4 regions of the Lentzea sp. CA-135723 genome follow, and region 3 is predicted to be linked to each of the others. Evidence: riboswitches for the same ligand, from Rfam matches in the RefSeq annotation. Region 3 holds a riboswitch; each other region holds the start of a gene.
The links. A riboswitch is a leader RNA that binds a small molecule or an ion and turns the genes downstream of it on or off. The one in region 3 is predicted to bind cobalamin.
Positions count from the first base shown of each region.

Region 1 (7,397 bases), on a different contig from region 3:
ACCACTCCAGGTTGCCGTGCTTGCCGACGTGCACGACCGCGTCCGCGCCGAAGTTCGACTCGACCCACCGGTACGCCGCGAGGTAGTGGTGCGACGGCGGCAAGTCGGGGTCGTGGTAGATCGCGATGGGGTTCTCGCCGAACCCGCGCGGCGGCTGCACGATCACCGCGACGTTGCCGGACCGCAGCGCGGCCAGCACGATCTCGCCGTCCTTGGACTTGGAGTGGTCGACGAAGAGCGTGCCGGGCGCCTCGCCCCAGTGCTCCCGCATCGACTCGCGGAAGTCGTCCGGCATCGTCTCGTAGAACTCGCGGTAGTCGGCAGCGGCGATGCGGATCGGGTTGCTCTCGAACTGCTCCTGCGTGAGCCAGTCGGCGTCCTGGCCACCGGCGGCGATCAACGCGTGGATGAGCTTGTCGCCGTCGAGCTCGTCGACGCCCGGCAGCTCGTCGCCGATGTCGTACCCGTGCTCCCGCATGGCCTTCAACAGCCGGACGGTGGACGCGGGCGTGTCGAGGCCGACGGCGTTGCCGATGCGCGAGTGCTTCGTCGGGTACGCCGACAGCATCACGACGATCTTGCGTTCGACGACGGGGATGTGCCGGAGCCTGCCGTGCCGCACCGCGATGCCCGCGACGCGCAGCGCCCGTTCCGGGTCGGCGACGTAGACGGTGAGGCCGTCCTCGTCGATCTCCTTGAAGGAGAACGGAACCGTGATGATCCGGCCGTCGAACTCCGGGATCGCGACCTGGGTCGCGGTGTCCAGAGGAGACAGTCCGTCGTCGTTCTCGTCCCACGTCTCACGGCTGGAGGTGAGGCACAGGCCTTGGAGGATCGGCACGTCCAGCGCGGCGAGCGCGCCAACGTCCCACGCGTCGTCGTCACCGCCGGCCGAGGCCTTGGCGGGGTTCGTGCCGCCCGCCGCGAGCACCGTGACGACCAGCGCGTCGGCCTTGCGGAGCGTGTCGAGCAGCTCGGGTTCGGCGGTGCGGAGCGAGGAGCAGTAGACCGGCAGGGCCTTGCCGCCCTTGGCCTCGATGGCGTCGCACAGCGCGTGCACGAACGCCGTGTTCCCGGCGACGTGGTGCGCGCGGTAGTAGAGCACCGCGACCGTGGGGCCTTCGGCCGTCGTCTCTTCCCGTTCCAGCACACCCCACGTGGGGGTCGCCGCGGGGGCCGCGAAGCCGTGGCCGGTCAGCAGCACGGTGTCGGAGAGGAACTTGTGCAGCTCGGTGAGGTTCGCCGGGCCGCCGTGCGCGAGGTAGAGGTGCGCCTCCGCACACACGCCACCGGGCACCGTCGACAGCTCCATGAGCGCCGCGTCGGGCTGCATCTCACCGCCGAGCACGACGACGGGCAGCCCGCAGGCCAGCAGCCAGTCGAGCCCTTCCTCCCACATCCTGCGGCCACCGAGGATGCGCACGAGGACCAGCTCGACATCGTCCACGAGCCCGGGAAGGTCGTCGACGGTGGTGCGCGCCGGGTTGCCGAGCCGGTACTCGGCACCGCTCGCACGCGCCGACAGCAGGTCGGTGTCGGAGGTCGACAGCAGCAGGATCACGCAGGCTCCATCCCTCGTGGGGTCCTCGCCCCAGGTTGCGGGTGACGGCCGAAGCGGAGTTCCTGACTCCCAGCGTCGTGCGCTGGTCACAGTGGCGGGACCGCGCCGGATTCACACCGGCTTCCTCCTGCGCTTCGTCGTTCGGGCTCACCCTAACCGGCGGGTTACAGTCCGACCTATGCGTAGTCACCCGGATGCCTGCCCCGGCGCCGTCGAGCTGCATCAGGCGGCTGACGGTGGGCTGGCGCGCATCCGGGTGCCGGGCGGCACCCTCTCCGCTGCTCAGTGGGACGTCGTGCGAGGTGCGGCTCTGGAGCTCGGGTCCGGCGCGGTGGAGCTGACCTCGCGGGCGAACCTCCAGATCAGAGGCCTGTCGGACGGCGTGGAACTGGGTGCGCGGCTGGCCGCGGCGGGGCTGCTGCCGTCGGCGACGCACGAGCGGATGCGCAACATCATCGCGGCGCCGCTGGAGGACAACCAGGCGCTGGTCGACGAGATCGACGAGACGCTGTGCGCGGACGCCTCGCTGGCCGGGCTGCCGGGGCGCTTCCTGGTGACGGCAGGTGCCGCGGTGAGCGGGCTCGGCGGTGACTTCGGGCTGGTCAACGAGCCGTCCGGCGGCTTCGTGCTGCTTCTCGCCGGCGCCGACACGGGCGTTCGCGTCACCGACCCCGTCGACGCCCTCCTGTCCGCCGCCCGCCTCTTCCAGCAGGTGCGCGGCACGGCCTGGCGCCTGTCCGAAGTGGACGACGGTGTGCGAAAGATCACCGCCCACTTCGGCATTTCCGACGCCCCGCGCGTCACCCCGGCTGTGACTCCTGTCGCACCTTCACCGTTGACCCCAGGCGTTCCACTCGGCCGCCTCGACGCTGAGCAACTCCCCGGCGTCGCCCTGCGCCTGACCCCGTGGCGCAGCCTGGTCGTGCCGGCCGGCACCGACACCACCGGCCTCATCACCGACCCGCGCTCCCCCTGGCACGGCGTCAGCGCCTGCACCGGCCGCCCCGGCTGCGCCAAGTCGCTCTCCGACGTACGCGCCGATGCACGCGCCTGGCTCAACATGCCCCACCACACACACGGGCCAGGCCGGGTACCCCCAATTTCGATTCTAGGGAGCAGGTCCGACAGTCCTGGCGCTGTGCACTGGTCGGGCTGTGCCCGCCGCTGCGGCCGCCCGGCGGGCGAAGTGATCGAGTTCGTCGCGACCGGCGACGGCTACGAGGAGATCCGTTGACGCAGTACATCAAGGACGGGGCGGAGATCTACCGCCAGTCCTTCGCCACCATCCGCGCGGAGTCGGACCTCACCGGGTTCCCCGACGACGTCGCGAAGGTCGTCGTCCGCATGATCCACGCGTGCGGCATGACCGACCTGCCCGCCGACGTCGCGTTCTCCCCGAACGTCGTCCGCGACGCGCGCGCGGCCCTGCGCAGCGGTGCGCCGATCCTGTGCGACGCCAACATGGTCGCGTCCGGCGTGACCCGCCGCCGGCTGCCGCAGGACAACGAAGTCCTTTGCTTCCTGCAGGACCCGCGAACACCCGGACTGGCCAAGGCCATCGGCAACACGCGCAGCGCCGCCGCCCTCGAGCTCCTGCAGGACCGGTTCGGCGGTGCGGTGATCGCGATCGGCAACGCGCCCACGGCGTTGTTCCACCTCCTCGACCTCATCGCCGCCGGGGCGCCGCGGCCCGCCGCGATCCTCGGCATCCCGGTCGGGTTCATCGGGGCCGCGGAGTCCAAGGAAGCTTTGGCCGCAACGGATCTGGAGCACCTCGTGGTGCGCGGACGGCGCGGCGGCAGTGCCATGACGGCGGCGGCCATCAACGCGATCGCGAGCGAGGAAGAGTGACGGGCAAACTTTACGGCGTCGGCCTGGGTCCCGGTGACCCCGAACTCGTGACGGTCAAGGCCGCGCGGCTCATCAGCGAGGCCGACGTGGTGGCGTTCCACAGCGCGCGGCACGGCAGGTCCGTCGCGAAAACCATTGCGGCGCCGTACTTCCGCGACGGCCAGATCATGGAACAGCTCGTCTACCCGGTCACCACCGAGGACACCGACGACTACCAGGGCGAGATCGACTCGTTCTACGAGGAGGCCGCCGCCAAGCTGGCCGCGCACCTCGACGCGGGCCGCACGGTCGTCGTGCTCGCCGCGGGAGACCCGTTCTTCTACGGCTCCTACATGCACATGCACAAACGCCTCCAAGACCGCTACGAGTGGGAGGTCGTTCCCGGCGTCACGTCGGTGAGCGGCGCGTCCGCGGTCCTCGGCACCCCGCTCGTCGAACGCGACGAGGTGCTCACGATCCTGCCCGGCACCCTCCCGCCCGCCGAACTGGCGAGCCGCCTCGCCGACACCGACTGCGCGGCGATCCTCAAGCTGGGCCGCACTTTCGGCAACGTCCGCAGCGCGCTCGAAGCGTCCGGCCGGCTCGACGGCGCCTGGTACGTCGAGCGCGCCACCACCGGCAGGCAGAAGATGTCGCCGCTGGCCGACGTCGACCCCGGCGAGGTGCCGTACTTCTCGCTCGCCCTGCTGCCGAGCCGGTCGAAGCCCGCCAAGCCCAGGGGCGAGGTCGTCGTCATCGGTCTCGGCCCCGGCGACCGCGCGTGGCTCACCCCGGAGGCCCGCCAGGAGCTGGAGGCCGCCGACGAGCTGGTCGGGTACAGCACCTACCTCGACCGGGTGCCGGCACGCCCCGGTCAGAAGAAGCACTCCTCGCACAACCAGGTCGAGTCCGAACGCGCCGCCTTCGCGCTGGACCTCGCCCGCAAGGGCGCGCGCGTCGCGGTGATCTCCTCCGGCGACCCCGGCGTCTTCGCGATGGCCACGGCGGTCCTCGAAGTGGCGGCGGAGACCGGCGACGTGCCGGTGCGCGTCCTCCCCGGCGTCACGGCCGCGAACGCCGTGGCCGCCAAGGCGGGCGCGCCGCTCGGCCACGACTACGCGGTGATCTCGCTGAGCGACCGCCTCAAGCCGTGGGACGTCATCGCCGAACGGCTCGAAGCCACCGCCAAGGCAGATCTGGTGATCGCGATCTACAACCCGGCGTCCAAGGCCCGCACCCATCAGGTGGCGGACATGCGCGACCTGCTGCTCCGGCACCGCGCACCGGAGACCCCGGTCGTCGTCGGACGTGACGTCGGCGGCCTGGAGGAGGAGATCCGCGTCCTCACGCTCGGCACCCTGGACCCGACCACGATCGACATGCGCTGCCTGCTGATCATCGGCTCGTCCCAGACGGTCGTGACTCCTGAGGGCGTCGTGTTCACACCCCGGCGGTACCCGACCAGCTGACGGCGTCGTCCACGGAGGCCACCACTTCCGCCGGCGGGAGCGGTGGCCTGCGCACGACCACTACCGGAATCCCGAGCTGCTCGGCGGCGTCGAGCTTGGCCGACGTCATCGGCCCGCCGCTGTCCTTGGTGACGAGCACGTCGACCGCCCGCGACCGCATCAGCTCCAGCTCACCGTCCACGGTGAACGGACCGCGCGCGAGCAGCACCTCGATCCGGTGCGGCAGCGGCGGTTCCGGCGGCTCGACCATCCGCGCCAGGAACCACTGCGGGCACCCGGCGAACTCCGCCAGGTCCTGCCGCCCGGTCGTCAGGAACACCCGCTCCCCCGGCAACGACCGCGCGGCCTCGGCGACGCTGTCCACCCACGTCCAGCCGGGCCTGGGCTCGAAACCGGGCCGCCGCAGGACCAGCAACGGCACGCCGACCTGCTGACAGGCCTCGAAGGCGTTCTGGGTGATCCGCCGCGCGAACGGGTGCGTCGCGTCGATCACGGCCCTGACATCGTTGTCCCGCAACCACTGCGCGAGCCCGTCGACACCGCCGAACCCGCCGATGCGCACCTCGCCCGCGGGGAGGGCGGGACTGCTGACCCGCCCGGCCAGCGACGAGACGACCCGGCGGCGCGGAACGACAGACCCGCCCTCCTCGACCGCACCGGCCACCAGCCGCCGCGCGAGGTCCCGCGCCTCCCCCGTGCCACCGAGGACGAGGATCATCGAACGCGGGTGGCCGAGTACAGGTGGCTGTCCGGGAACTGCGTCGCCCCCAGCACCCGTCCCACGATGATCACCGCGGTCCGCTTGATCCCGGCCGCCGCGACCTGCGCCGCGATGTCGTCCAACGTCCCGCGCAACACCACTTCGTCGGCACGCGACGCGTACGCCACGACCGCCACCGGGCAGTCCCGGCCGTAGTTCGGCACGAGCTCGGCGACGACGTCCGAGATCCGCTGCACGGCCAGGTGCAGCACGAGCGTCGCGCGACTGCGCCCCAGCGTGTCCAGGTCCTCGCCCTCGGGCATCGGCGTGGCGCGCTGCGAGGTGCGCGTCAGGATCACCGTCTGTCCCACGCCGGGCACGGTGAGTTCGCGCTGCAACGACGCCGCGGCGGCGGCGAAGGCGGGCACCCCCGGCGTGACGTCGTACTCGATGCCCAACGCGTCCAACCGGCGCATCTGCTCTGCCATCGCGCTGAACACCGCCGGATCGCCGGAGTGCAGCCGCGCCACGTCGAGCCCGGCCTCGGCGGCCGCGACCAGTTCGGCGACGATCTCGTCCAGGGTCAGCTCGGCCGTGTCGACCCTGCGCGCGCCCGGTGGGCAGAAGTCCAGCAGTTCCACCGGCACCAGCGCGCCGGCGTACAGGCACACCGGTGACGAGGCGATCAGCGACTGCCCGCGCACGGTGATGAGATCGGCCGCCCCTGGTCCGGCGCCGATGAAGTGCACGGTCACTTGATGACGCTCCACGTGGTCACGGGCATGTGCGGCCGCCACCCGGTGAACTTGCCGACCGCCGACCCGCGGTTCACGGCTATCCGCACCAGGTCGCCGCCGAGCTTCGCGTACCACTGCGCCACGACGGCCTCGGACTCGAGCGTCACGGCGTTCACCACCAAACGACCGCCGGAAGCCAAGGCGTCCCAGCAGGCCTGGAGCACGCCGGGCACGGTCACCCCGCCGCCAACGAAGATCGCGTCGGGCTTCTCCAGGCCCTGCAACGCCTCCGGTGCCCGTCCGATGTGGACCTCCACGCCCGGCACGCCCAGAGACGCAGCGTTACGACCGATTCGCTCTGCGCGTTCGGCCGACTGCTCGACGGCGATGGCGCGGCACGTCGGATGCGTGCGCGCCCACTCGATCGCGATCGAGCCCGATCCGGACCCGACGTCCCACAGCACCTGCCCGGGCAGCGGCGCCAATCTCGACAGCGAAATAGCCCGCACCTCTCGCTTCGTCAGCTGGCCATCGGATTCGTACACGTCGTCGGGCAGTCCGGGAACCCGCGAGAAAGCGCTCCCGCCGTACTCGATCGCGATCACGCACAGCGGGTCCGAGTCCTGCCCGGACCAAGGGTAAACCCGCTCGGCGGCACCACCTAGCTGTTCGAGCACGATGATCGGTCCGGCAAGCGCCGCAACGGTCTCCGGGTCACCACCGAGCACGAGCACGCGCCGTCCCGGCGTCAACACGGGGCGTAGCAGGTCGGCCGAACGAGCCACCAGCGACACGACCTCGACCTCGTTCAACGCCCACCCGAGCCGCGCGCAGGCGAGCGACACCGACGACGGGTGCGGGATCACCGTGACGCGTTCTCCCAGCAACCGCACCAGCGTCGTGCCGATGCCGTGGAACATCGGATCCCCGGACGCGAGCACGCACACGTCCCGATGTGTTTCGAAAAGTCCCGGCAGTGCCGGCACCAGCGGCGACGGCCACGCCACCCGCTCGAACTCCCCCGGCACCAGGTCGAGCTGCCGCCGCGACCCCATCAGCACACGTGAGCTGGAAACAGCCTGTTGGGCGGCAGGCGAAAG
Region 1 is NZ_JBNJMK010000002.1:566,489-573,885, reverse strand. It holds gene cobN (cobaltochelatase subunit CobN) at 1-1,561, opposite strand, end outside; cobalamin riboswitch at 1,597-1,731, opposite strand; gene ACQEU1_RS38725 (hypothetical protein) at 1,740-2,795, shown strand; gene ACQEU1_RS38720 (precorrin-8X methylmutase) at 2,792-3,412, shown strand; gene ACQEU1_RS38715 (precorrin-2 C(20)-methyltransferase) at 3,409-4,860, shown strand; gene ACQEU1_RS38710 (cobalt-precorrin-6A reductase) at 4,832-5,578, opposite strand; gene cobM (precorrin-4 C(11)-methyltransferase) at 5,575-6,315, opposite strand; gene cbiE (precorrin-6y C5,15-methyltransferase (decarboxylating) subunit CbiE) at 6,312-7,397, opposite strand, start outside.
Region 1: linked by a shared signal. The riboswitch ahead of cobN (cobaltochelatase subunit CobN) and the one ahead of metE (5-methyltetrahydropteroyltriglutamate--homocysteine S-methyltransferase) in region 3 are both predicted to bind cobalamin.

Region 2 (7,397 bases), 5.0 Mb from region 3:
CGGGTGCGTTGATCAGCTTGGCGACGTGCGCGGTGGAGCCGATGCCGGCGGTGTCGATGCGGCCGTCGAAGAGGCCCATGACGCCCTCGACCACGGCGATGTCGGACCCCTTGGCGCCGTGTGCGAAGAGGCCGGGGATCCGGTGTTCGCTGACCATGACCGGGTCGAGGTTGCGGCCGGGCTTGCCGGTGGCGAGCGAGTGGTAGCCGGGGTCGATGTAGTCGGGGCCGACCTTGAACGGCGCGACCCGCGAACCGGTGCGGCGCAACGCGGCCATCAGGCCGGTGGCGACGGTGGTCTTGCCGCTGCCGGAGGCCGGGGCGGCGATGACGAGCCGGTTCACCACCGCGCACCCCGCTGCCCGAAGGCGAGGGCGCGCGTGAACGGTCCACTCACCAAGCGATCCGCCGACTGCCCGGAAGCGACGGCTGTGAACGGTCCACTCACCACCCGATCCCTCGGCTGCCCGCAAGCGAGGGCACCGGTGAACGGTCCGTTCGTCACGCGGCCAGCCAGTTGCTCGGAAGCAGAGGCCGTGAACGGTCCGTTCACCACCCGGCTGGCCAGTTGTCCGGAAGCGAAGGCCCTGAACGGTCCACTCACCCCCCGGTCTCCCGACTGCCCGAAGGCCAGGGGGCGCGTGAGCGGTCCATTCACCGCCTGGTCCGCCAACTGGCCGGAAGCGAAAGCCCTGAACGGTCCACTCACCACCCGGTCCGCCCGCTGCCCGAAGGCGAGGAGGCGCGTGAACGGTCCACTCGCCACCCGGTCCCCCGACTGCCCGGAGACGAAGCCCGTGAACGGTCCACTCACCACTCGATCCCCCGCTGCCCCTTCTGCCCGGCGTCCATCGGGTGCTTGACCTTCGTCATCTCCACCACGAGGTCCGCCGCGTCCACCAACCTCTGCGGCGCGTACCGCCCGGTGATCACCACGTGCTGGTGCCCAGGCCGCGAGACCAGCGCGGACACCACCTCGTCCACGTCGATCCACCCCCAGTGCAGCGGGTAGGTGAACTCGTCCAGCACGTAGAACCCGTGCCGTTCCGACGCCAGCCGGCGCGCGATCTCCGCCCAGCCCTCCCGCGCGGCGGAGGCGTGGTCGTCCTCGGTGCCCTGCTTGCGGGTCCAGGACCAGCCCTCGCCCATCTTGTGCCACTCGACGGCACCGCCCTCGCCGGTCTCGTCGTGCAGCCGGCCGAGCGCCTTGAACGCGGACTCCTCGCCCACCTTCCACTTGGCGGACTTCACGAACTGGAACACGCCGATGTCCCAGCCCTGGTTCCAGCCGCGCAGCGCCATGCCGAACGCCGACGTCGACTTCCCCTTCATCTCGCCGGTGTGCAGCATGAGCAACGGGCGGTTGCGGCGCTGCCGGGTGGTCAGGCCGTCCTTCGGGACCTCGGTGGGTTGTCCTTGGGGCACTGGGGTTTCTCCTTCACGCGGCCCGGACGACGCCGGCGAGGTGGTCGGCGGACAGCTGGTCGAGCCGCACGCAGGTGCCCTGAAGCGCGTCGGCGATCTTCGCCGCCAGGCCGAGGCGCACGTGGCCCTGCTCGCAGTCGACGACCACGACGGCGGTCTGCTCCAGCAGCCCGGCGGCCTTCAGCGCGTCCTTGGTCGGATCGCCGCCGAGGCCGGACGAGGTCGCCCTGCCGTCCGTCAGCAGCACGACCAGGGGGCGCTTGCGCGGGTCCCGCAACCGTTCGATCTCCAGCACGCGGTGCGCCTTCAGCAGTCCGTCGGCGAGAGGGGTCCGGCCGCCGGTGCGCATCTTCTTCAACCGGGTCGCCGCCGCGTCGACGGACGTCGTCGGAGGCAACGCGACCTCGGCGGTCTGCCCGCGGAACGTCACCACGCCCACCTTGTCCCTGCGCTGGTAGGCGTCGCGCAGCAACGAGATCACCGCGCCGCTGACCGCCGACATCCGCTTCTGCGCGGCCATCGATCCGGAGGCGTCGACGACGAACAGGACGAGGTTCGACTCCTTGCCCTCGCGCACGGCCTTGCGCAGGTCGGCGGCGGTGAGCAGCAGTCCAGGCCCAGTCCGCCCCCGAGAAGCCTGGTGCGGCGCGGCGGTCGTCAGCGTGTCGACCAGGTGCAGCCCGTTGCCGTCCACTGTGGACGAACGGACGACCCGGCCGGTGCGGGCACGGGCGCGGGAACGCTTGCCCGGCGCGCCTTCGCCGACCCCGGGGACCTCCAGCAGCCGCGCCTTGAACGCGGGCGAGGGCTCCGGTGCCGGACGGTCCGCAGGCGCGTTTCCGTTGCCCTTGGGGCCTTCCTGCGGTTCGGGCAGCTCGCCGCCACCGGGGCCGTCGTCGTCCGGACCCTCGTCAGTCGGCTCCTCGGCGTGCTCGGCCGCCTGCTTCATGGCGTCCTCGAGCTGCTGCTCCTCGATGCCGGGCTCGTCGAACGGGTCGCGCCGCCGCCGGTGCGGCAGCGCGAGCCGGACGGCGGTCTCGACGTCGGTCTCCTCGACGGCGTCGGCGCCCCGCCACGCGGCGTGGGCGACCGCGGCACGGGCGACCACGAGGTCCGCGCGCATGCCGTCGACCTCGAAAGCGGCGCAGACGGCGGCGATCCTGCGCAGCTCACCGTCCGGAAGGGACACTCCGGCCAGCCGCGACCGGGCGTCGGTGATCTGCTGCTTCAACGCCAGGTCCTCGTCCGCCCACTTCGACGCGAACCCGGCCGGGTCGGCCTCGTAGGCGAGCCGGCGGCGGATCACCTCGGTGCGCACGGCGACGTCCCGCGCGGCCTTCACCGCCACGGTCAGCCCGAACCGGTCGAGCAGCTGCGGCCGCAGCTCGCCCTCCTCGGGGTTCATCGTGCCGACCAGCAGGAACTGCGACGGGTGCGACACCGACACGCCCTCGCGCTCGACGTGGGCGCGCCCCATCGCGGCGGCGTCGAGCAGCAGGTCGACCAGGTGGTCGTGCAGCAGGTTGACCTCGTCGACGTACAGCACGCCCCGGTGCGCCGCCGCCAGGAGCCCCGGCTGGAACGCCCGCACGCCCTCGGTCAGCGCCTTCTCCAGGTCGAGCGACCCGACCAGCCGGTCCTCGGTGGCGCCGACGGGCAGTTCGACCAGCCGCGCGGGCCGCCGCTCCACCCCGTCGTGCGGCGCGTCGGGGCAGTCCACCGTCCCGGGCGCGCAGCCGAAGCGGCACCCGGCCGAGACGTCGAGCTCGGGCAGCAACGCGGCCAGGGCGCGCACGATGGTCGACTTCGCGGTCCCCTTCTCACCTCGGACGAGCACGCCGCCGATACCGGGGTGCACGGCGTTGAGCAGCAGGGCGAGCCGGAGGTCGTCATGGCCGACGACAGCCGAAAACGGGAACATGCTCGGCGAAGTCCTTCCTCGGGTGTCCACGCCCGCGGTCAGGTGAAGAGGGGGACGAGTTCCTGACTTCCGGCGTCCAAAGCCGGTCACAGTCGCGGGACGGCGCCGGAGTCACACCGGCTTCCTCGCGCTCCCCTCACAGCCCAGGCATCGTCGCATTTCGCATGGCGGGGTCCAACAGCCAGGTGAGCGACGTCGCTAGATCGACCCGAGGAACTCCGTCCACGCCGCCCTGACCTCGTCCGCCGTCCACTCCAGGGCAGGCTCGGCCACGGTCACCTCGGTCTTGGCGAGCGGCCCGTCCTGCCAGAACCCGCCGAGGAACGTCCCGCTCAGCTCCTTGAGCCGGGCCGGGTCGCCGGGCAGGTGCAGCGCGAACTGGTGCGTGTGAGGTTCGGGCTGGTCCATCGCGGCGGCGACGACCTTGGCGTGCGCGACGTACGCACCGAGGCGAGGCAACACCGTGTCCAGGCCGTGCAACGCGGACAACGCGGCGGGCCACTGCTGGAACAGCATGCCGCCATAGCGGTGCCGCCAGACCCGTGCCTGCTCGACGAAGTCCAGGGTGCCCGCGAGCGCCGCACCCGAGATGCCCTCCAGCGACTTGTAGAACGACACGTAGACCGAGTCGAACAGGCCGGCGATCTCGGGCAGCGGCTTGCCCAGCCCGAACGTGCTCTCCCACAGCCGCGCGCCGTCGAGGTGCACGACCGCGTCCCGTTCGCGGGCCGCCTCGACCACCGACACGAGCTCTTCCCAGGCCGGCAGGACGAACCCGGCCTCGCGGTCCGGCACCTCCAGCAGCAGCGTCCCGAACGGCTCGGGGCAGGTGCCGACGTCGGCGTCGCGCACCCTGATCGGCCGCAGCCCGGACAACGCGGTCAGCGCGTCGTCCTCGTGGTTCAGCGGATGTGCCCGCGGGTGCATCGCGACGATCGGGTTGTGCGTGCGGTCCGCCCAGCAGCGCAACGCGATCTGCTGCGCCATCGTCCCGGTCGGCACGAACAGCGCGGCCTCGGTGCCCAGCAACGCGGCGACCCGCTCCTCCAGCGCACCCACCGGGCCGCCGTCGCCGTAGCGGTCGGGGTCGACGTCCGGCACCGGGCCGAGCGACTCCAGCAGCGTCTTCTTGCGGACTCCGGAAAGCTGACGGTTCAACACCCCAGCATCAAACCTCAGCTCAGCGGCTCACAGCCACCGACTTCGGCGCGCGGAACGACAGCAGGTTCAGCCACTCCGGCCTGGGCCCGACCAGGTGCAACGACGGTTCGTGCGCGGCCACCGTGCGCAACGTCACGGCGGCCTCCAGGCGCGCCAGGCCGGCGCCGAGGCAGAAGTGGCGGCCGTACCCGAACGCCAGATGGCGCGGGTCGGTCTCCTTACCGCTCAACAACAACACGAGCTCCGCACCGGCGGGAACGCGCACACCGGACAGAACGACCTCACGCGCGGTCAGTCGCCGCCACGTCACGACGGGCGTCTCGGTCCGCAGCACGTCCTCGACGAACGCCTCCGCGACGCCCGGCTCCGGCAGCCGCGCCCACAGGTCCCGGTCCTGCAACGCCCGGCGCAACGCCGTCGAGAGCAGCTGGGTCGTGGTCTCCTGGCCGGCGATCAGCAGGAAGTAGCAGAGACCGGCGGAGTCCTCCGCGGACACGCCGGCGTCGGCCAGCGCGCAGAACAGCTCGCCGTCGCGGGCGTGGTAGCGCTTGATCAGCCACTGGTGGAAGTCGCCGACGTCGCCGACCAGCTCCAGCTGGCGTTCGCGGGTGATGTCGCCCCAGAAGAACTCCAGCGACCCCGAGCTCCACCGCTTCAAAGTCGGTATGTCGACATTGGGCAGGCCGAGCAGCTCCATCAGCACGATCGCGGGCAGGTCCCAGGCGAGGTCCGATACAAGATCCATTTGGCTGAGATCCGTGCCACCCAGGCGTTCCAAAACGAGTTCGTGGATGCGAGGCTCCGCAGCGGCGACGCGCGCGGCCGTGAAGAACGACGCCACGAGCCGCCGCAGTCCGGCGTGGGACTCCGCCCCGTTGTTCGCGAGCGTCGGCGGGAGCGAGAAGCGCGCCCTGACCAGTGACCGCAACGCCGCCGGGGCCACCGGCGTCACGGCGGTCAGCGCGTTGTCGGGCAGGTAGGTGACGGGATCGGCCAGCACGGCGCGCACGTCGTCGTAGTCGGACACCACCCAGCGCCCGCCGAGGAACTGCACCGGAGAGGTGAGTTCGGCGCGCGTGAAGGTGAACAGGTCCACGAGCGGCACGCTAGCGGGCGGATGGGAGACTCAGGCGGTGACCGTGAGCACAACTGAGGCGATTTCCAGTCCTGGTGAGTCGACGTTCGACTGGATCGACGTCCGCTCTGAAGCGCGAGCCAAGGCCGGTCTGAGCCGGCGCCTGCGGCCGCGCACGTCGGACTCGGCGGACCTCGACCTCGCGAGCAACGACTACCTCGGGCTCGCCAAGGACAAGCGCGTCGCCGGTGCCGCCGCGGCCGCCACGCTGAAGTGGGGTGCGGGCGCCACGGGATCGCGCCTGGTCACGGGCTCGACCGAGCTGCACGCCGAGCTGGAGTTCGAGCTCGCGAACTTCTGCGGCTCGCAGTCCGCGCTGGTGTTCAGCAGCGGCTACATGGCGAACCTCGCCGCGGTCACGGCGTTGTCCGGCCCCGGCACGGCGATCGTCGCCGACCAGCACATCCACGCCTCGCTGATCGACGGCACGCGGCTGTCGAAGGCCGACGTCGTCGTCGCGGACCACTGCGACGTCGGCAAGGTCCGGCACGCGCTGGAGACCCGCGGCAAGAGGCGCGCGATCGTGGTCACGGACTCGGTGTTCAGCGTCGACGGCGACATCGCCCCGCTGAACGAGCTGCACGCCGTGTGCCGGGAGACCGGTGCGGCGCTGGTGGTGGACGACGCGCACGGCCTGGGCGTGGTCGGGCCGGGTGGCCGCGGTGCCGTCGCCGAGGCGGGCCTCATCAAGCAGCCGGACGTGATCACGACGCTGACGCTGAGCAAGTCGCTGGGCGCGATGGGCGGCGCGGTGCTCGGCCCGTCGCGCGTGGTCAAGCACCTGATCGACACCGCCCGGCCGTTCATCTTCGACACCGGCCTCGCGCCGAGCAGCGCGGCGGCGGCCCTCGCGGCGATCAGGATCCTGCGCGAGGAGCCGGACCGTCCCGAGCGCGCGCTGACCGTGGCGCACGACCTGAGCAACCGGCTGAAGGAGGCCGGGTTCCAGGTCAGCACGCCGACCGCGGCCGTCGTGAGCGTGCGGGCGCCGGGACCGGAGCAGGCGTTCCGGTGGGCCGAGACGTGCCGCACGAGCGGTGTGGTCGTCGGCTGCTTCCGGCCGCCGTCGGTGCCGGACCAGATCAGCAGGCTGCGGCTCACCGCGCGCGCCGATCTGACCGAGGCCGACATCGAGCGCGCGGTGCGCGTGATCAGGGAGAGCGCCGCATCCGCAGGTGTGGAATCCCGTCCTCGATGAACTCGGCCCCTTCGGCCACGAACCCGAACGACGCGTAGAAGTCGGCGACGTACGTCTGCGCGTCGAGCACCGCCGGTGTGCTGCCGATGTCCGCGATCGCCGCCTGCATGAGCCGGCGGCTGTACCCGCGGCCGCGGGCCATGCGCGCGGTGGCGACGCGGCCGATCCGGAGCGTGCCGTCGGGGTCTTCGAGCAGCCGGAGGTACGCGAGCGGCTCGTGCGAGCCTTCCGCTTCCAGCCAGAAGTGCCGGGTGCCCTGGTCGAGGTCGCGGCCGTCGACGTCGGCGTAGACGCAGTTCTGCTCCACGACGAAGACGTCCTGCCGCAGGCGCAGGATCGCGTAGAGCTGGTCGGGGCTCAGGTCGAGGCCCCACTGCCGCCGCAGGGTGGCGGGAAACTGTGTGGTTCGCACCTGGTCGTGGATATCAGAAGCCCAGCGTCTGCCGGTAGTTCGCGAGCCGGGTGTAGACACCAGGTTCATCTGGCCGTGCGCAGCCTCGGCCGAACGACACGACCCCCGCGAGCCGGCCGCGCACGACGAGCGGCCCGCCCGAGTCG
Region 2 is NZ_JBNJMK010000001.1:7,430,658-7,438,054, reverse strand. It holds gene ACQEU1_RS34895 (cobyrinate a,c-diamide synthase) at 1-343, opposite strand, end outside; gene cobO (cob(I)yrinic acid a,c-diamide adenosyltransferase) at 810-1,424, opposite strand; gene ACQEU1_RS34885 (putative cobaltochelatase) at 1,438-3,345, opposite strand; cobalamin riboswitch at 3,382-3,515, opposite strand; gene ACQEU1_RS34880 (threonine aldolase family protein) at 3,544-4,503, opposite strand; gene ACQEU1_RS34875 (hypothetical protein) at 4,526-5,602, opposite strand; gene ACQEU1_RS34870 (8-amino-7-oxononanoate synthase) at 5,646-6,839, shown strand; gene ACQEU1_RS34865 (GNAT family N-acetyltransferase) at 6,793-7,251, opposite strand; gene ACQEU1_RS34860 (serine protease) at 7,265-7,397, opposite strand, start outside.
Region 2: linked by a shared signal. The riboswitch ahead of ACQEU1_RS34885 (putative cobaltochelatase) and the one ahead of metE (5-methyltetrahydropteroyltriglutamate--homocysteine S-methyltransferase) in region 3 are both predicted to bind cobalamin.

Region 3 (7,397 bases):
CTCCCCCACGGTGAAGTAGCGCAGGTAGACCCAGCCGGTGTCGCCGAGGACGCGGAGTACGGCCAGGCCCAGCGGTTTGCGGTCCACCAGGACCAGGGCGGTGTCGGCCAGGAGGTTGTCGAAGGGCGCGCGGAGGTGGGGTTCGAAGCCGTCGAGGTAGATCTGTTCGACGGCGGTCAGGTCGGCCGGGGTCAGGGTCGACGCGGCTACGAGCTCCACCGGAACCGGCCTCCCACCATCGTGCGCAGCACTTGGATCTCGTTGATGCGGTCGGTTGTCGCCGGGTTGCCGGAGAGGACGACGAGGTCTGCCAGCTTGCCGGCGGACAGCGTGCCCTTGAGGTGTTCCTGCTTGCTGGCGTAGGCGGAGCCGGAGGTGAAGGCGCGCAACGCTTCCAGGCCCGTGACGGCTTCGGCCGGGGTGAACGGCGCGCCGGACGACGTGAGCTGGTTGACCATGTCGTGCATGCCCAGCAACGGCGCTCCGCTCACCACCGGGCGGTCGGAGCTGCCGGGGACGACCAGGCCGGCGTCGAGCAGGGAACGCTGGCGGTAGGCCCACGCCGCACGGCCGGGGCCCAGCGCGCGGAGCATGCCGTCGCCGATCTCGTTCACGAAACGGCCCTGCGGCACGGGGATCACGCCCAGCTCGAAGGCGCGCCGCACCTGGTCGGGGCGGGAGACGCCGAAGTGTTCGACGCGGTGGCGGACGTCCGGGCGCGGGTGCGACCGCTGGGCTTCGTCGTAGGCATCGAGGACCAGGTCGATGGCGGCGTCGCCGATGGCGTGGGTGGCGACGCGCCAGCCTGCTCGGTGGGCGGCGATGATCTGCGCTCGCAACGTCTCCGCGTCGCCCTGGAGGTAACCGTGGTTGCCGGGGGTGTCGGCGAAGTCGTGGCACATCGCGGCGGTGTGGCCGATCAGCGAGCCGTCGGAGAAGATCTTGGTCGGGCCGATGCGCAGCCAGTCGTCGCCGAAGCCGGTGCGCAGGCCCAGGTCCAGGCCGAGGCCCAGTTCGGTGATCTCGTGCAACGCGTCCGCGGCGACCATGAGCTCGACCCGGACGTGCAGCCTGCCCTGTTCGCGGGCACGGTGGTAGGCCTCCAGCTCGACCGGGGACTTGCCGATCCAGCCGCCGCCGATGCCCGCCTCGACGCAGCTCGTCACGCCCTCGCTCAGGTACACGCGGCCCGCCCGGTCGATCGCGTCCACCAGCGTGTCGACGGGGTACGGCAGGACCAGCGGGTTCACCAGCTGCTGGGCCTGCTCCTGCAGCAGGCCGGTCTCGGTGTCCACCACTCCGCCGGTGACCTCGACGGTCTGGCCGGCGATGCCCAGTGCTGCCAGGACGGGCGTGTTGACCACGCACATGTGGCCGGACGTGTGCTTGATCCACACCTTGCGGCCGCGGGCCACGCGGTCCAGGCCTTCGCGGGTGGGGTGGCCGCCGCACTTGTTCTGGTCGTAGCCGAAGCCGACGACCCACTCGCCGTCCGGCGCGGCCTCCACCGCCGCGTACAAAGCGTCCAGGCTCGTCACCCGGCAGTCCACTTCGGACAGTGTGAGGCCGAACCACGCCATGTGGTTGTGCGCGTCGTGGAAGCCCGGCGTGACGACGGCGCCGCCGAGGTCGACCACCTCGCGGGCCGGGACCTCCTCCAGAGCCACGATCCGGTCACCCAGGACGGCGAGCGCGGACGCCGGGCCGTCGAGCGTCACGAACTCGGCGTTCGTGAGCAGCAGGTCTGCCTTGATCATGAGAGCCCTTCGAAGGCCATGCGGTACCAGTCGCTCCACGCCGCGGGACGGCCGTCGGCGCCCACCTTGACGATCACGCGGTAGCCGGAGGCGTAGCGACCGCAGCGGAAGCCGTAGCGGGCGCTGGTGGTGCCGATGCGGTCCGCGGTGATCTCCACCGGTAACACGCCGGGGGCGGTGAAGGCCGCGTTGAACTCGATGTGCAGCTCCTTCACCACGTAGTTCAGGTCGGGGTCGCGGTCGGCGTAGGTGGACCAGCCGAAGCCCATCGACTCGAACAACGCCGACTGGGCGCGTTCGACGTGCAGGGCGAAGCGCGAGTTGTGCAGTGTGCCGTTGAGATCCAGCTCGTCGAAGTAGACAGGGCTCTCGAAGTGGAAGCTCACCGCAGCTGCTCCTTGGCGACGCGTTCGGAAGGGGTGCGCGGTAGATCCTCGCGGAACTCCCAGTACCGCGGAACCTTGAACGACGCCAGCCTTTCCGCGCAGAACTCGGCGAGCTCCTGACCAGTGACCTCCCCGACCACGAACGCCTTCACCTCCTCACCGCGGATGTCGTCCGGCACGCCGACCACGGCCGCGAGACGCACGGAGGGGTGCGCCATCAGGACTTCCTCGACCTCGTGCGCCGCCACGTTCTCGCCGCTGCGCCGGATCATGTCCTTGCTGCGGCCCAGGTGGTAGACGCGGCCGTCCTCCATCCTGGCGAGGTCGCCGGTGCGGAACCAGCCGTCGACGAACGGCGAGGGCAGGCCTAGGTAGCCGTCCATCATCCCGGGGCCGCGCAACCACAGCTCGCCGTCGACGATCTTGGCCTCGCGGTGCGGGGCGGGCAGGCCGAGACAGCCGGTGCCGACGAACCTGTCGTGGTCGTCAGCGGTGATCCGCAGGTCCGCGCCGGTCTCGGTCATGCCGAACGCCTCGAACCAGCCGACACCCCACCGTTGCTCCAGCTCGGCGTGCAACGCGGGCGGGATCGCCGACGCCTCGATGACCCGCACGGAATGCTCGCGGTCCAACGGATCCGGCGGCATGCGCAGCAGCAACGCCGGCATCGCGCCGAGGCAGTAGAAGTAGGTCACGCCGTGCTCGCGCACCTTCGCCCAGAACGACGACGGGTGAAAGCCGTCCAGCACCACGAGACGCGCGCCGGCGAGCAACGCGGCGACGACGTTCCACTGCGGGTCGACGTAGTGGAACGGTTGCGCGGTCAGCATCACGTCGTCGGACGAGAGGTTCGGGAAGTAGTCGACCAGGCTGCCGGCGAGCGTCAGCCAGTAGGAGTGCGACAGCACGCACGCCTTCGGTTTCCCGCTGGTGCCCGAGGTGAACTGGAGGCTGACCGGCGCGGACACCGGCCCCTGCACGAAACCCTCGACGGGGTCCAGCGCCTCGACGTAGTGCACGACCTGCGTGGCGAGCAACGGCCGGAACTCCTCGGTGCTCACCACCGCGGCCACCTCGGCGGTCCGCAGCACGTGCCCGGCGTCGGCCGACCGGTACTTGACGTTCAGCGGCACGGCCGTCGCCCCGAGCTTGACCAGCGCGAACCAGACCAGCGGGAACTCCGGCACGTTGCGGAGCACGATCGCGACCCGGTCCCCAGCTCGGATCCCCCTGTCCCGCAACGCCTGCGCGTACCCGTTAGACAGCGCGTCGATCTCCGCGAACGTGAACGAGCTTCCCGGGTCGAACGTCCACGCGATCTTGTCCGGCCACCTGACCGCGGCCGTGCGCAGCGCCGAGATGAGGTCAGCCACGGCCGAACTCCTCGCGCGGCGCCTCGTTCTCCCCGGACAGGCTGGTCAGGATCGCGTGATCGACCTCGGTCGCGAGGGCGGCCTCCATCGACGCGTCCGCACCGAGATCCAGCACGCGCTTGGCCAGTGACACCGCGATCGGCGGACGCGAAGCCAGTTCGGCGGCCAGTTCCAGCGCCGTCTTCTCGTGGTCGGACGTGACCCGGTTGACCAGCCCCAGCTCGTGCGCACGCGCGGCCGAAACCCGTTCCCCCAGCAGCAAGAGCTCCTTGGCGCGCGGCAACCCGACCATCCGCGGCAGCAACGCCGAGATCCCGCCGGTCACGCTCAACCCCACGCTGACCTCGGGAAACCCGAACTGGGCGTCCTCGTGCGCCACCACCAGGTCGCACCCCAGCGCGAACTCGCAGCCAGCCCCGAGCGCGTACCCGTGCACCGCCGCGATCACGACGCCGGGGAAGTCCCGCACGGCCCGCGTCACGTCCTGGATGCGTTCCAGCCGGGCCCGCGTCTGCGGCACGGTCTCGGCCGGCACCGGCTCCTTGAGGTCGTGCCCGGCGCAGAACGCCCGCCCGCGCCCGGCCAGCACGACGACCCGAGCCTCCGCACGGGCCCGCGCGAACGCCGCCAGCAGGTCGTCCACCAGTGCCGGGACCACGGCGTTCAGCCGATCCGGACGGTTCAGGCGCACCACGGCCACACCCTCGTGGCACGCGTAGTCGACGGTCATCGCTCCCCTTCGATCGATCGATCGGGCCTCACGCTAGAGTCGTGCCGAACAGCCGGTCAAGAGGAGGCAGCCGATGACGACGGAGGAACGGGTCCGCGAGGCCGCCGTGCGGTTGTTCGCCGAACGCGGCTTCCACGGCACCGGCATCCGCGACCTCGCCCAGGCCGCCGGGCTCTCGTCCGCGACGCTCTACCACTACATGGGCACCAAGGAAGACCTGCTGGTCAGCATCATGCGCACCAGCCTCACCGACCTGATCACCCAGGCCGAAGCGATCGCCGAGGGTGAGCCCGACGAGACGACCCGGATCGTCTCGCTGGTCGAGATGCACGTCCGCGCGCACGCCGAGAAGCCGCGCGAGACCGCGGTCGTGGACGGCGAGATGCGGGCGCTCACGGGCGAACGGCGTGCGGAGATCGTGGCGTTGCGCGACCGCTACGAGCAGGTGTGGCAGGACGCGATCGCCGACGGCGTCAAGGCCGGACGGCTGAAGGTCACCGAACCGAGCGTCGCGCGGCTCGCGTTGCTGGAGATGTGCAGCGGGGTGTCGCGGTGGTACTCGCCGGACGGCCCGCTGGGGTTGAGGGATCTCACCATCCAGTACGGCTCCATGGCACTGGGCATGCTGGGCGCGGCCCGCTAGTGTCGATCTCGCCAGCGGTTCACCCGGGCTCGTCCCGGGTGGAGCAAAAGGGAACCCGGTGCGAGTCCGGGACTGCCCCGCAGCGGTGAGTGGGAACGAAAGCCGTCAACACAGCACTGGGTCTCACGACCTGGGAAGCGACGGCCGGTAGGAACGTGCGTCAAGCCCACGAGTCCGAAGACCTGCCGCAGGTGCGCGCGCCACCCGGTGCGCGCTGCTCCGGAGCCTCTCGGGCGGGCTGACGGGCAGGCTTCGTGCTGCCTCGCGTCGAGCGACTCCGGTGCTTCCGCACGCTCGCGAGGAGAGAGCCTGTGACCATCGGCAGCACCGTGTTCGGCTACCCACGGATCGGCCCGAAGCGCGAGCTCAAGCGCGCCGTCGAGCAGTACTGGTCCGGCAAGATCGACGAAGCCGCACTGGAACAGACCGCACGAGAACTGCGCGCCCGGACGTGGGCCGAACTGTCCGAACTGGACTCGATCCCGTCGAACACGTTCTCGTTCTACGACCAGGTACTCGACACCACCCAGCTGTTCGGCGCCGTCCCCCAGCGGTTCCGCGACCTCGGACTGTCCGAACTGGACACCTACTTCGCGGCGGCCCGCGGCCGGGACGGCGCTGCGGCACTCGAACTGACCAAGTGGTTCGACACCAACTACCACTACCTGGTGCCGGAACTGGGCCCGGACACCGAGTTCCGGCTGGCCGGTGACAAGCCGATCGCCGAGTACCGCGAGGCCCTCGGCCTCGGCGTCCCGACCAGGCCGGTGCTGCTCGGCCCGGTCACCTACCTGCTGCTGGCCAAGAGCACGGTCCCCGGCTTCGAGCCGATCGCGTTGCTCGACGGCCTGGTGGAGGCCTACGTCGAGCTGCTCGGCAGGTTGCGCGTCGAGGGCGTCGAGTGGGTGCAGATCGACGAACCGGCGTTCGCCGCGGACCGCTCCCCCGCCGAGCTCGACGCGCTGCGCCGCGCCTACCGGACGTTGGGTGGCCTGCCGGGACGGCCGAAGCTGCTGGTCACCGGCTACTACGGCGACCTCGGCGAGGCGTTCGGGATCCTGGCGGAGTCGCAGGTCGAGGCGATCGGCGTCGACCTCGTCAGCGCGCCGGACGCGTCGGTCACCGTCCCGGCGATGCGCGACAAGATCCTCGTCGCCGGCCTGGTCGACGGCCGCAACGTCTGGCGCGCCGACCTGCACGCCGCGCTGGCGAAAGCCGCGTCACTGCTGGGTTCCGCGCGCGAGGTCGTCGTCTCGTCGTCCTCCACGCTGCTGCACGTGCCGTACGACTTGGAGGCGGAGACGCTCGACCCGGACGTGCGGGCACGGCTGGCGTTCGCGCGGCAGAAGGTCCGCGAGATCGTGCTGCTGGGCCAGGCCCTGCGCACCGGCGCCGACGGCGCCTGGGCCGACGAGGCCAGGCGCGACCTCCCGCAGCCGCGCCGCGACGACGACGTCCGGGCGCGCGTCGAGTCGCTCAAGCCAGAACACCGCAGCCGCGCGCCGTACCCGGAACGTGCCGCGGCCCAGCAGGAACGGCTCGGCCTGCCGCCGCTCGCGACCACGACGATCGGCTCGTTCCCGCAGACCGGCGACATCCGCAGGGCGCGTGCCGCGGTCCGCAGGGCCGAGATCACCGAGGACGAGTACGGGCAGCGGATGCGGGACGAGATCGCCCGCGTGATCGACCTGCAGGAGGACATCGGCCTGGACGTGCTGGTGCACGGCGAACCCGAGCGCAACGACATGGTCCAGTACTTCGCCGAGCACCTGGAAGGCTTTACCGGCACGGAGTTCGGCTGGGTCCAGTCGTACGGCTCGCGGTGCGTGCGGCCGCCGATCATCCACGGCGACGTCTCCCGCCCGGAGCCGATGACCGTCGCGTGGAGCACCTACGCGCAGTCGCTGACGGCCAAGCCGGTCAAGGGCATGCTGACCGGTCCGGTCACGATCCTCGCGTGGTCGTTCGTGCGCGACGACCAGCCGCTCGCCGACACCGCGGCCCAGGTCGCGCTGGCGTTGCGGGACGAGATCCGCGACCTGGAGGCGGCCGGCATCCGGATCATCCAGGTCGACGAACCGGCGTTGCGCGAGCTGCTTCCGTTGCGGCACAAGGACCAGGCGGCGTACCTGGAGTGGTCGGTCGGCGCGTTCCGGCTCGCCACCGCGGGTGCCGCGACGGGCACGCAGGTCCACACGCACCTCTGCTACTCGGAGTTCGGCGAGGTGATCGGCGCGATCTCCGACCTCGACGCCGACGTCACGACGATCGAGGCGGCCCGGTCCAAGATGGAGATCCTGGAGGGCCTGGACTTCCCGCGCGGCATCGGTCCCGGCGTCTACGACATCCACTCGCCGCTGGTGCCGGCCGAGGACGACGTCGTCGCGCTGATCACCGAGGCGGTCCGGGCCGTGCCAGGTGAACGTTTGTGGATCAACCCCGACTGCGGCCTGAAGACGCGTGGTTACGCCGAAGTGGAGCCCGCGTTGCGGAACCTGGTCGCCGCGG
Region 3 is NZ_JBNJMK010000001.1:2,444,114-2,451,510, forward strand. It holds gene ACQEU1_RS10090 (hypothetical protein) at 1-219, opposite strand, end outside; gene ACQEU1_RS10095 (amidohydrolase) at 207-1,757, opposite strand; gene ACQEU1_RS10100 (acyl-CoA thioesterase) at 1,754-2,143, opposite strand; gene ACQEU1_RS10105 (AMP-binding protein) at 2,140-3,516, opposite strand; gene ACQEU1_RS10110 (enoyl-CoA hydratase/isomerase family protein) at 3,509-4,246, opposite strand; gene ACQEU1_RS10115 (TetR/AcrR family transcriptional regulator) at 4,320-4,889, shown strand; cobalamin riboswitch at 4,888-5,093, shown strand; gene metE (5-methyltetrahydropteroyltriglutamate--homocysteine S-methyltransferase) at 5,201-7,397, shown strand, end outside.

Region 4 (7,397 bases), 2.1 Mb from region 3:
CTTCAACCGCATCCCCGATCCGATCGACTACGTGGAAATGCGGCGCAGCACGTTCGGTTCCGAGCTGACGACCTCGCTGTCGCGCTTCTCGCATTCCGCGACGGTGCCGGCGGAGCTGTGGGAGACGCGGGTCGTGCAGACCGCGGAACGGTCGGCGATGGATTACTGCACCATGCTGAACGACGTCTTCTCCTACTCGAAGGAGATTCAGCACGAGGGCGAAGTGCACAACATCGTGAGGGTGGTCGAGAACTTCCTCGGCGTTCCCCAGGCACGGGCTTTCGAGATCACCTACGCGTTGATGGACGCCCGGCTGGACCAGTTCGTCAGGTCCGTGGAGATCGACCTGCCGCGGCTGTTCGACGATCTTCGGCTCGACCCGGCGGCGCGGTCGGGGCTGACCCGGTACGCCGACGAGCTGAAGGACTGGATCGTCGGGATCATCCACTGGCACCAGGAGACCAGCCGCTACGACGACACCGGCGGGCACCCGGTGTTCCACCGGGGACCGTCCGGCCTCGGCACGTCGGCCCTGCGGGTCGCTGTCCACCGCTGACGGCCGATGGTCAGCGGACGGTCAGCGCTGGTCGGCACCTTGTGAGCGCACACCGACTCACAGGGGGAACACCATGAAGAACGTCCTGATCTCCGGCGCCAGCATCGGCGGACCCGCCCTCGCGTACTGGCTGCGCGAGCACGGGTTCGACGTCACCGTGGTCGAGCGGTACCGGGGGATGCGGCCCGGCGGCCAGGCCATCGACGTGCGCGGCCCGGCGCTGGAGGTCGTCGAGCGCATGGGCCTCGGCGACCGGCTGCGGTCGTTCAGCACCAACATGCGCGGCATGAACGTCGTGGGCGCGGACGGCAACGAGCTGTTCAGCTCCACCACGCACACCCTGAGCGGCGGCGACCTGTCGAGCCCCGACGTCGAGCTGCTGCGCGACGACCTCGCCCGGATGCTGTTCGACGCCGCCGAGGGCGTGGAGTACCTGTTCGACGACAGCATCACCTCGATCGACGGCACCCGCGTGACGTTCGAGAAGGCGGCGCCGCGCGACTTCGACGTGATCGTCGGCGCGGACGGCCTGCACTCCAACGTCCGGCGGCTCGCGTTCGGCCCCGAGTCGGACTTCATCACGCACCTCGGCCTGAACCTCGCCGTCTTCACCGCGCCGAACTTCCTCGGCCTCGACCACTGGCAGACGTTCCAGCAGGGCGAGGTCGTCGGTGGCGGCATCATGAGCGCCCGCTCGAACTCGGAATGCCGCGTGTACATGGGTTTCAACGGCGAGGTGGACTTCGACTACCGCGACGTCGACGCCCAGCGCGCGTTGCTGGCCGAGAAGTTCGAGGGTGCCGGCTGGGTGTGGCCGACCGCGGTCAAGCACATGTGGGAGGCGCCGGACTTCCACTTCGACTCGATGAGCCAGATCCGGATGGAGTCGTGGTCCACCGGGCGCGTCGTGCTGCTCGGTGACGCCGGGTACTGCGGGTCGCCGCTGTCCGGGCAGGGCACCAGCATGGCGCTGGTCGGCGCGTACGTGCTCGCCCACGAGCTCGCGCTGAACCCGTCGACCGCGTTCGCCCGCTACGAGGAGATCCTGCGGCCGTACGTGCTCGCGAACCAGGAGATGGCGCTGAAGAACCAGATCAACGGCGGCGCGCCCACGGAGGAGTTCGCCGCCGTCGTCAACAGCCTCAGCCTGCCGAGCTACTGATGCAGCTCCTGGAGCGCCAGGCGGACGTCCGCCTCGGGGATCGCGGTGCCGGTGAACCTCACCGCCGCCGTGATCCCCTTGGAGTCGATGTGCCGCAGGTCCGTGAAGCTGATGTCCCGCAACGCTTCCAGCACCTCGGGGTCGTCACCGAAGTCGGTCTCGCCGATCGCCTCGCACGCGCCCAGCAGGCGGCCGTCGCGGGCGAACGACAACCTCGTGAGCGCGTTGATGTTCCAGAAGTGGCTGGCGGCCTTCCCGTTGCGGGACAGGTGTTCCAGCAGGTGCTCGCCCGATCCCAGGTAGTTGTTGAACTCGATGACCAGCACGCCGCCGCCGATCTCGACCGCGATCGAGTCGTCCTCGAAGTGGTGCGCCACGTCGTCCACGCCGAGCCCGGTGACGATCGTGACGGTGGCGGCCTCGCCGAGCGCGTCCTCCAGCCACCGGAGTTCCTTCTCGGGCCTCGGAATCGGCGGTGGGAGCGGTTCGCCCCGCAGCAGGTGCCCGACGCGGTCGGTCGTCTTGAGCAGCGCCGGTTCCTGGTGCGGCGCCTGCCAGATCGTGAGCTCGTAGTGCTCCTCGTCCTCGTCCCTGCCGTTCGCGCAGACCCTGGCGCGGAACTCTCCCGGCCACGGCGCGGTGTGCCCGTGACCGAGCTTCGCGTCTCCGTCGACCGCGGTGTAGCTGATCTCGACGACCTCGTCCCAGTCCTCCAGGTCCTGCGGCTCCGGCGGTTGCATCAGCGCCCGCACCGACACGTCGACCACGCCCTCCTCGATGCCGGTGCGCACGGCGAACCCGGTCTCGACGGGCGTGGCGAGCCCGGTGGCGCTGAAGTCCGTCGCCTCGCAGGGTTCCTCGGCGAGCACGAACTGGTGGTTCGACACGGTCGCCTTGGTGGGCCAGGACATCCCGATGTACTCACGGCGCCGCTTCTCCAGCAACGCACGGGTGTACGCGTCCGGCATCGGCACGTCCGGGATGATCTCGGCGGTCGCCGCGATGCCGAACCCGATGGCCGCCACCGGGTCCTTCGCGAACGGGGTGCCGACGGCGTTGAGGATCGCCCGCGCCACCACCACGGCCGTGGCCAGGTGGGCCCGGCCGCGCTGGACGACGATCTGTTCCTCGTCGCCGGTGAGGCCGCTCTGGTCGGGCACGGCCGCGCGCACGTGCCGGATGACCAGGTCACTGATGCCGTGGTGCAGCGCCAGCACGAGCCTCGTCGGCGAGGACAGAGCGCTCTGCCCCTCGATGGTCAGGAAGCCGAAGGCGCCGTCGTGCGGTGGTGCAAGGCCGGCGATCGTGTCGGCGGGCGCGACCAGGTCGAGCTTCGCGACCGCGAGTTCCAGCGCGCCCAGCAGCCGTTCGGCGGGCAGGCTCGGGAACCGTTCCAGCGCCTGCTGCACGACCGTGGCACCGGGATGGCCGACGTGCTCGGGTCTGCGGGTGGTGTAGCGGCCGATGAGCGCGGCCGGGTCGGCTGGAATCAAGGTCTCCAGCGACGGCACGGCGTCTTCGATCAGTTTCTGAAAGTCCCCCATGCCCACGATTGTGGTGGTGCGGTGATCAATGGTCCAGCTCACAGCCATTTGACTACGTCTGATCCCTCCCGCACGATCCATGGTTGACAACAGCATCCGCACGCCGCGGGGGAAGCCGGTGCAACTCCGGCACTGACCCGCAACGGTGATAGTCCGACTGCCCGTGGCGTGTGGTGGCTCCAAGGACCCGTCGAGGACAGCGGGCTAGGGGAGGCGCAGTGATCAGGAGATCGGCGTTGGCCGCCGTGGTGGCGGCAGCGCTCGTGGTGACACCGCAGGCGCGGGCGGCGGAGACGCCGTCGGCCGGCACGTGGCTGGCCGCTCAGTTCGTCGGCGGTTCCCACCTGCTCAAGGGGCCTGACCTCGTCGATCCAGGGCTGACCGCGGACGGCGTGTACGCGCTGGCGGCCGCCGGGGTGGGCAGGTCGACGGCCGCGCAGGCGGCGGCGTGGCTCGGGGAGCCCGACCAGATGCTCGCGCTGGTCGGCGACGGTGACGCGGAGTCGTACGTCGGCGGGCTGGTGAAGCTCGCGCTGGTGGCGCAGACGCTCGGCACCGATCCGCACTCCTTCGCGGGCGTCGACCTGCTGGAGCGGCTCGGGCCGTTGCAGGAGGAGTCCGGGCGATTCCGCGACAGGACCGATCCCGAGTGGGACCAGACCAACGCGTTCACGCAGGCGTTGGCGATCATCGTGCTGAAGCGGGCCGGCGAGTCGTTCGAGAAGCCGTTGGCGTACCAGGTCTCCACGCAGTGCCCGGACGGCGGGTTCCCGATCGCGTTCGGGCAGGCGACCTGCAAGTCCGATGTGGACGGTACGGCGATGGTGCTCCAGGCGTTGCTGGCGGCGGGGGAGAAGTCGGCGGCGCCCAAAGCGCTGACGTGGCTCGTCGGGCAGCAGCAGGCCGACGGTGGCTTTCCGGCGGCGACGGCGGGGTCCAACGCCAACAGCACGGGCCTCGCGGTCGGCGCGCTCGTCGCGGGTGAACGCGGTGCCGCCGCGGACAAGGCCGTCGCGTACCTGAAGTCGTTGCAGGTCGGGTGTTCCGGGCCGGACGCGCAACGCGGTGGCGTCGCCTACGACGCGGCCGGGTTCGAGCTGTACCCGGCGATCCGGGCGACCACGCAGGCGATGCTGGGTCTCGCGCGGGTCAGCCTCGCGGACGTGTCGGCGGCGTCCGCCACGCCCGGCGTCCCCGCGATCGACTGCGCTGTCACGCCTCCTTCGTCTTCGGCGCCGCCGGTCTCCCCGGTGCCTGCTCCGGCCGGGCCCGAGGCGCCGGTGGATCCGCCGCTCGCCGTCACCGGGCCCGACCAGGCCGTGCCGCTGACGCTGTTCGGTTCGTTCGCCGTGCTCGCCGGTGCCGCCCTGCTGTTCGTCTCCCGTCGTCGGAAGGTTGGTGCGTGATGCGCCGCATGCTTGCTGTCCTCGCCCTGCTCGCGAGCACGTTAGTCGTCGCGTCCCCGGCCTCCGCCGCCCCGTGCGCGGGCGTCAAGGTCGTGGTGGACTTCGCCGCCCTGGGTGGTGGCGCCCAGACGGGCTGCGCCGCAGGCGACCCGGCGACCGGCCTCGCCGCGCTGACCGGCGCGGGCTTCACCTACTCGTTCGTGCCGCGCCAGCCCGGCTTCGTGTGCCGGATCAACTCGCTGCCGAATCCGTGCACCGCGCCCACGACCAGCGCGTACTGGTCGTACTGGCACGCCACCCCCGGCGACAGCTGGACCTACAGCACCTCGGGCGCCGGCAGCTACGACCCGGCTCCCGGCACGGTCGAGGGCTGGGCGTTCGGCGCCGGCACCGCCCCGAGCACCGCCCCGTGAAACGGTTCTTCCTCGCGCTGGCACTGGTAGCGGCGTTCGCACCGGTGCCGGCGCACGCGGCGGGCTGCGACGGCGTGACCGTCGTCGTGGACTACCGGGGGCTGGGCGGCGGCGTGCAGCAGGGCTGCGCGCCAGGCAGCCCGTCGTCCGGCATCGCCGCACTGACCGCGGCCGGCTTCGGCTACACCTACGCGCAACGGCAGCAGGGTTTCGTCTGCCGCATCAACGGAAAGCCGGGCACGGACTCCGACAAGTGCGTCAACACCCCGCCCGCCACGGCCTACTGGTCGTACTGGCACGCACCGGCCGGCGGCTCGTGGACCTACAGCAACCAGGGGGCGGCGACCTACGTCCCGGCGCGCGGCACCGTGCAGGGGTGGGCGTTCGGAGCCGGCGAACAACCCGGCATCGCCCCGCCGGCCGCACCGGCGCCACCCCCGCCTCCACCACCGGTGCAACAGCCTCCCGCACAACAACCGCCTGCGCAGCAACCGCCGGCGGTGACCACGACCACCGCGCCTTCCACGACAACGTCCGCGACGGCGCCGCCTTCGTCGGTCGCGTCGTCTTCGGCAGCGGTGACAGGGGAGTCGTCGACGTCGGTCGCGGTGGAGACCGTGCGGCCGGTGGAGGAGAAGGCCCTGGAGGAGAAGTCGGGCCTCGGCTGGTCGTGGACGCTGCTGGGTGTGCTGGTGATCGCCGCGCTCGCCGGGGTGGGGCTGGTCGTGGCGCGGCGTCGGCGCGCGGTGGAAGAGGAATGAGGCTGCTGCCCGGCGCGCGGTGGCGGCGTGAGGCTGCTGCCCGTGCGCGGTCGCGATGGTGCGTGGTGAGCGTGGCGTGAGGCTGCACTCCGGCGCCTGGTGGTTGTGGGCCCTCGGCCTCGCCACCGCCGCCAGCCGCACCACCAACCCCTTGCTGCTGGGCCTGGTCCTGGCCGTGGCGGGCGTGGTCGTCGTGACGTGCCGCGCCAACACGCCGTGGGCCGGCACCTACGGCGTGTTCCTCAAGTTCGGCCTGCTGATCATCGGCATCAGGGTGCTCGTGCACGCGCTGCTCGGCGGCGTCACGGGCCCGACCGTCCTGTTCACGCTGCCGCAGGTCCCGCTGCCCGACTGGGCCCAGGGCATCCGCGTCGGCGGCCCGGTCAGCGCGGAGGGCCTGGTCTTCGCGCTGTACCAGGGGTTGTTGCTCGCGACGATCCTCGGCTGCGTCGGCGCCGCCAACGCCCTCGCCAACCCCAAGCGCCTGCTGCGGTCGTTGCCGGCGGCGCTGTACGAGGTGAGCGTGGCGGTGGTGGTGGCGTTGACGGTGGCGCCGCAGCTGGTGGCGTCGGCACGGGCCGTGCGCAAGGCACGGCAGCTTCGTGGCGACACGGCCAAAGGCGTGCGGGCGGTGCGCACGATGCTGGTGCCGGTGCTGGAGGACGCGCTCGACAGGTCGTTGGTGCTGGCCGCCTCGATGGACTCGCGCGGCTACGGGCGCACGGCCGGCATCTCGCGCCGGGACCGGACGCTCACCGGGGCGTTGGTGCTGGCCGGGCTCTTCGGGATGTGCATCGGCACGTACGGGTTGCTGGCCGGCGCGTACACCGGGTGGCCGTTGGTCGCGGCCGGTGGTGTGCTGGCGGTCGCCGGGCTGAAGGTCGGCGCCCGCCGCGTGCCGCGCACCCGGTACCGGCCGGACCGGTGGAACGCCACGGCGATCGGGGTGGCGGTGAGCGGAGTCGTGGGGGCGGTGGTGCTGGTGTTCTCGGGAGATCCGGCGCTCTCGCCGTCGACCGTGCCGCTGCAGGCGCCGGAACTGCCGCTCCTGCCTGCTGCCGGGGTGCTGCTGGCACTCGCGCCAGTCGCGTTGGTGAGGGAAAAATGATCAGGTTCGAGGACGTCACCATCACCTACGCCGAGCGGCCCGTGCTGGCGGAACTCTCCCTGGAGATCCCGGAAGGCGAGCTCTGCCTCGTCGTCGGCCGCACCGGCAGCGGCAAGTCGACCTTCCTGCGCGCCATCAACGGCCTCGTGCCCCACTTCAGCGGCGGCACCCTCGCCGGGCGCGTGCTGGTCGACGGCCGGGACACCGCCACGCACCCGCCGCGTGAGCTGGCGGACGTCGTCGGCTTCGTCGGCCAGGACCCGCTGGCCGGGTTCGTCGCGGACAACGTCGAGGACGAGCTCGCCTACTCCATGGAGTCGCTGGGGCTCGCGCACGACGTCATGCGCAAGCGCGTCGAGGAGACCCTCGACCTGCTGGGCATCGCGCAGCTCCGCGACCGTCCACTCGCGACGCTCAGCGGCGGCCAGCAGCAGCGGGTCGCGATCG
Region 4 is NZ_JBNJMK010000001.1:4,507,375-4,514,771, reverse strand. It holds gene ACQEU1_RS20275 (terpene synthase family protein) at 1-556, shown strand, start outside; gene ACQEU1_RS20270 (FAD-dependent monooxygenase) at 630-1,718, shown strand; gene ACQEU1_RS20265 (DUF6461 domain-containing protein) at 1,712-3,262, opposite strand; adenosylcobalamin-variant (AdoCbl-variant) riboswitch at 3,362-3,433, shown strand; gene ACQEU1_RS20260 (LPXTG cell wall anchor domain-containing protein) at 3,481-4,668, shown strand; gene ACQEU1_RS20255 (hypothetical protein) at 4,668-5,081, shown strand; gene ACQEU1_RS20250 (hypothetical protein) at 5,078-5,842, shown strand; gene ACQEU1_RS20245 (CbiQ family ECF transporter T component) at 5,919-6,950, shown strand; gene ACQEU1_RS20240 (ABC transporter ATP-binding protein) at 6,947-7,397, shown strand, end outside.
Region 4: linked by a shared signal. The riboswitch ahead of ACQEU1_RS20260 (LPXTG cell wall anchor domain-containing protein) and the one ahead of metE (5-methyltetrahydropteroyltriglutamate--homocysteine S-methyltransferase) in region 3 are both predicted to bind cobalamin.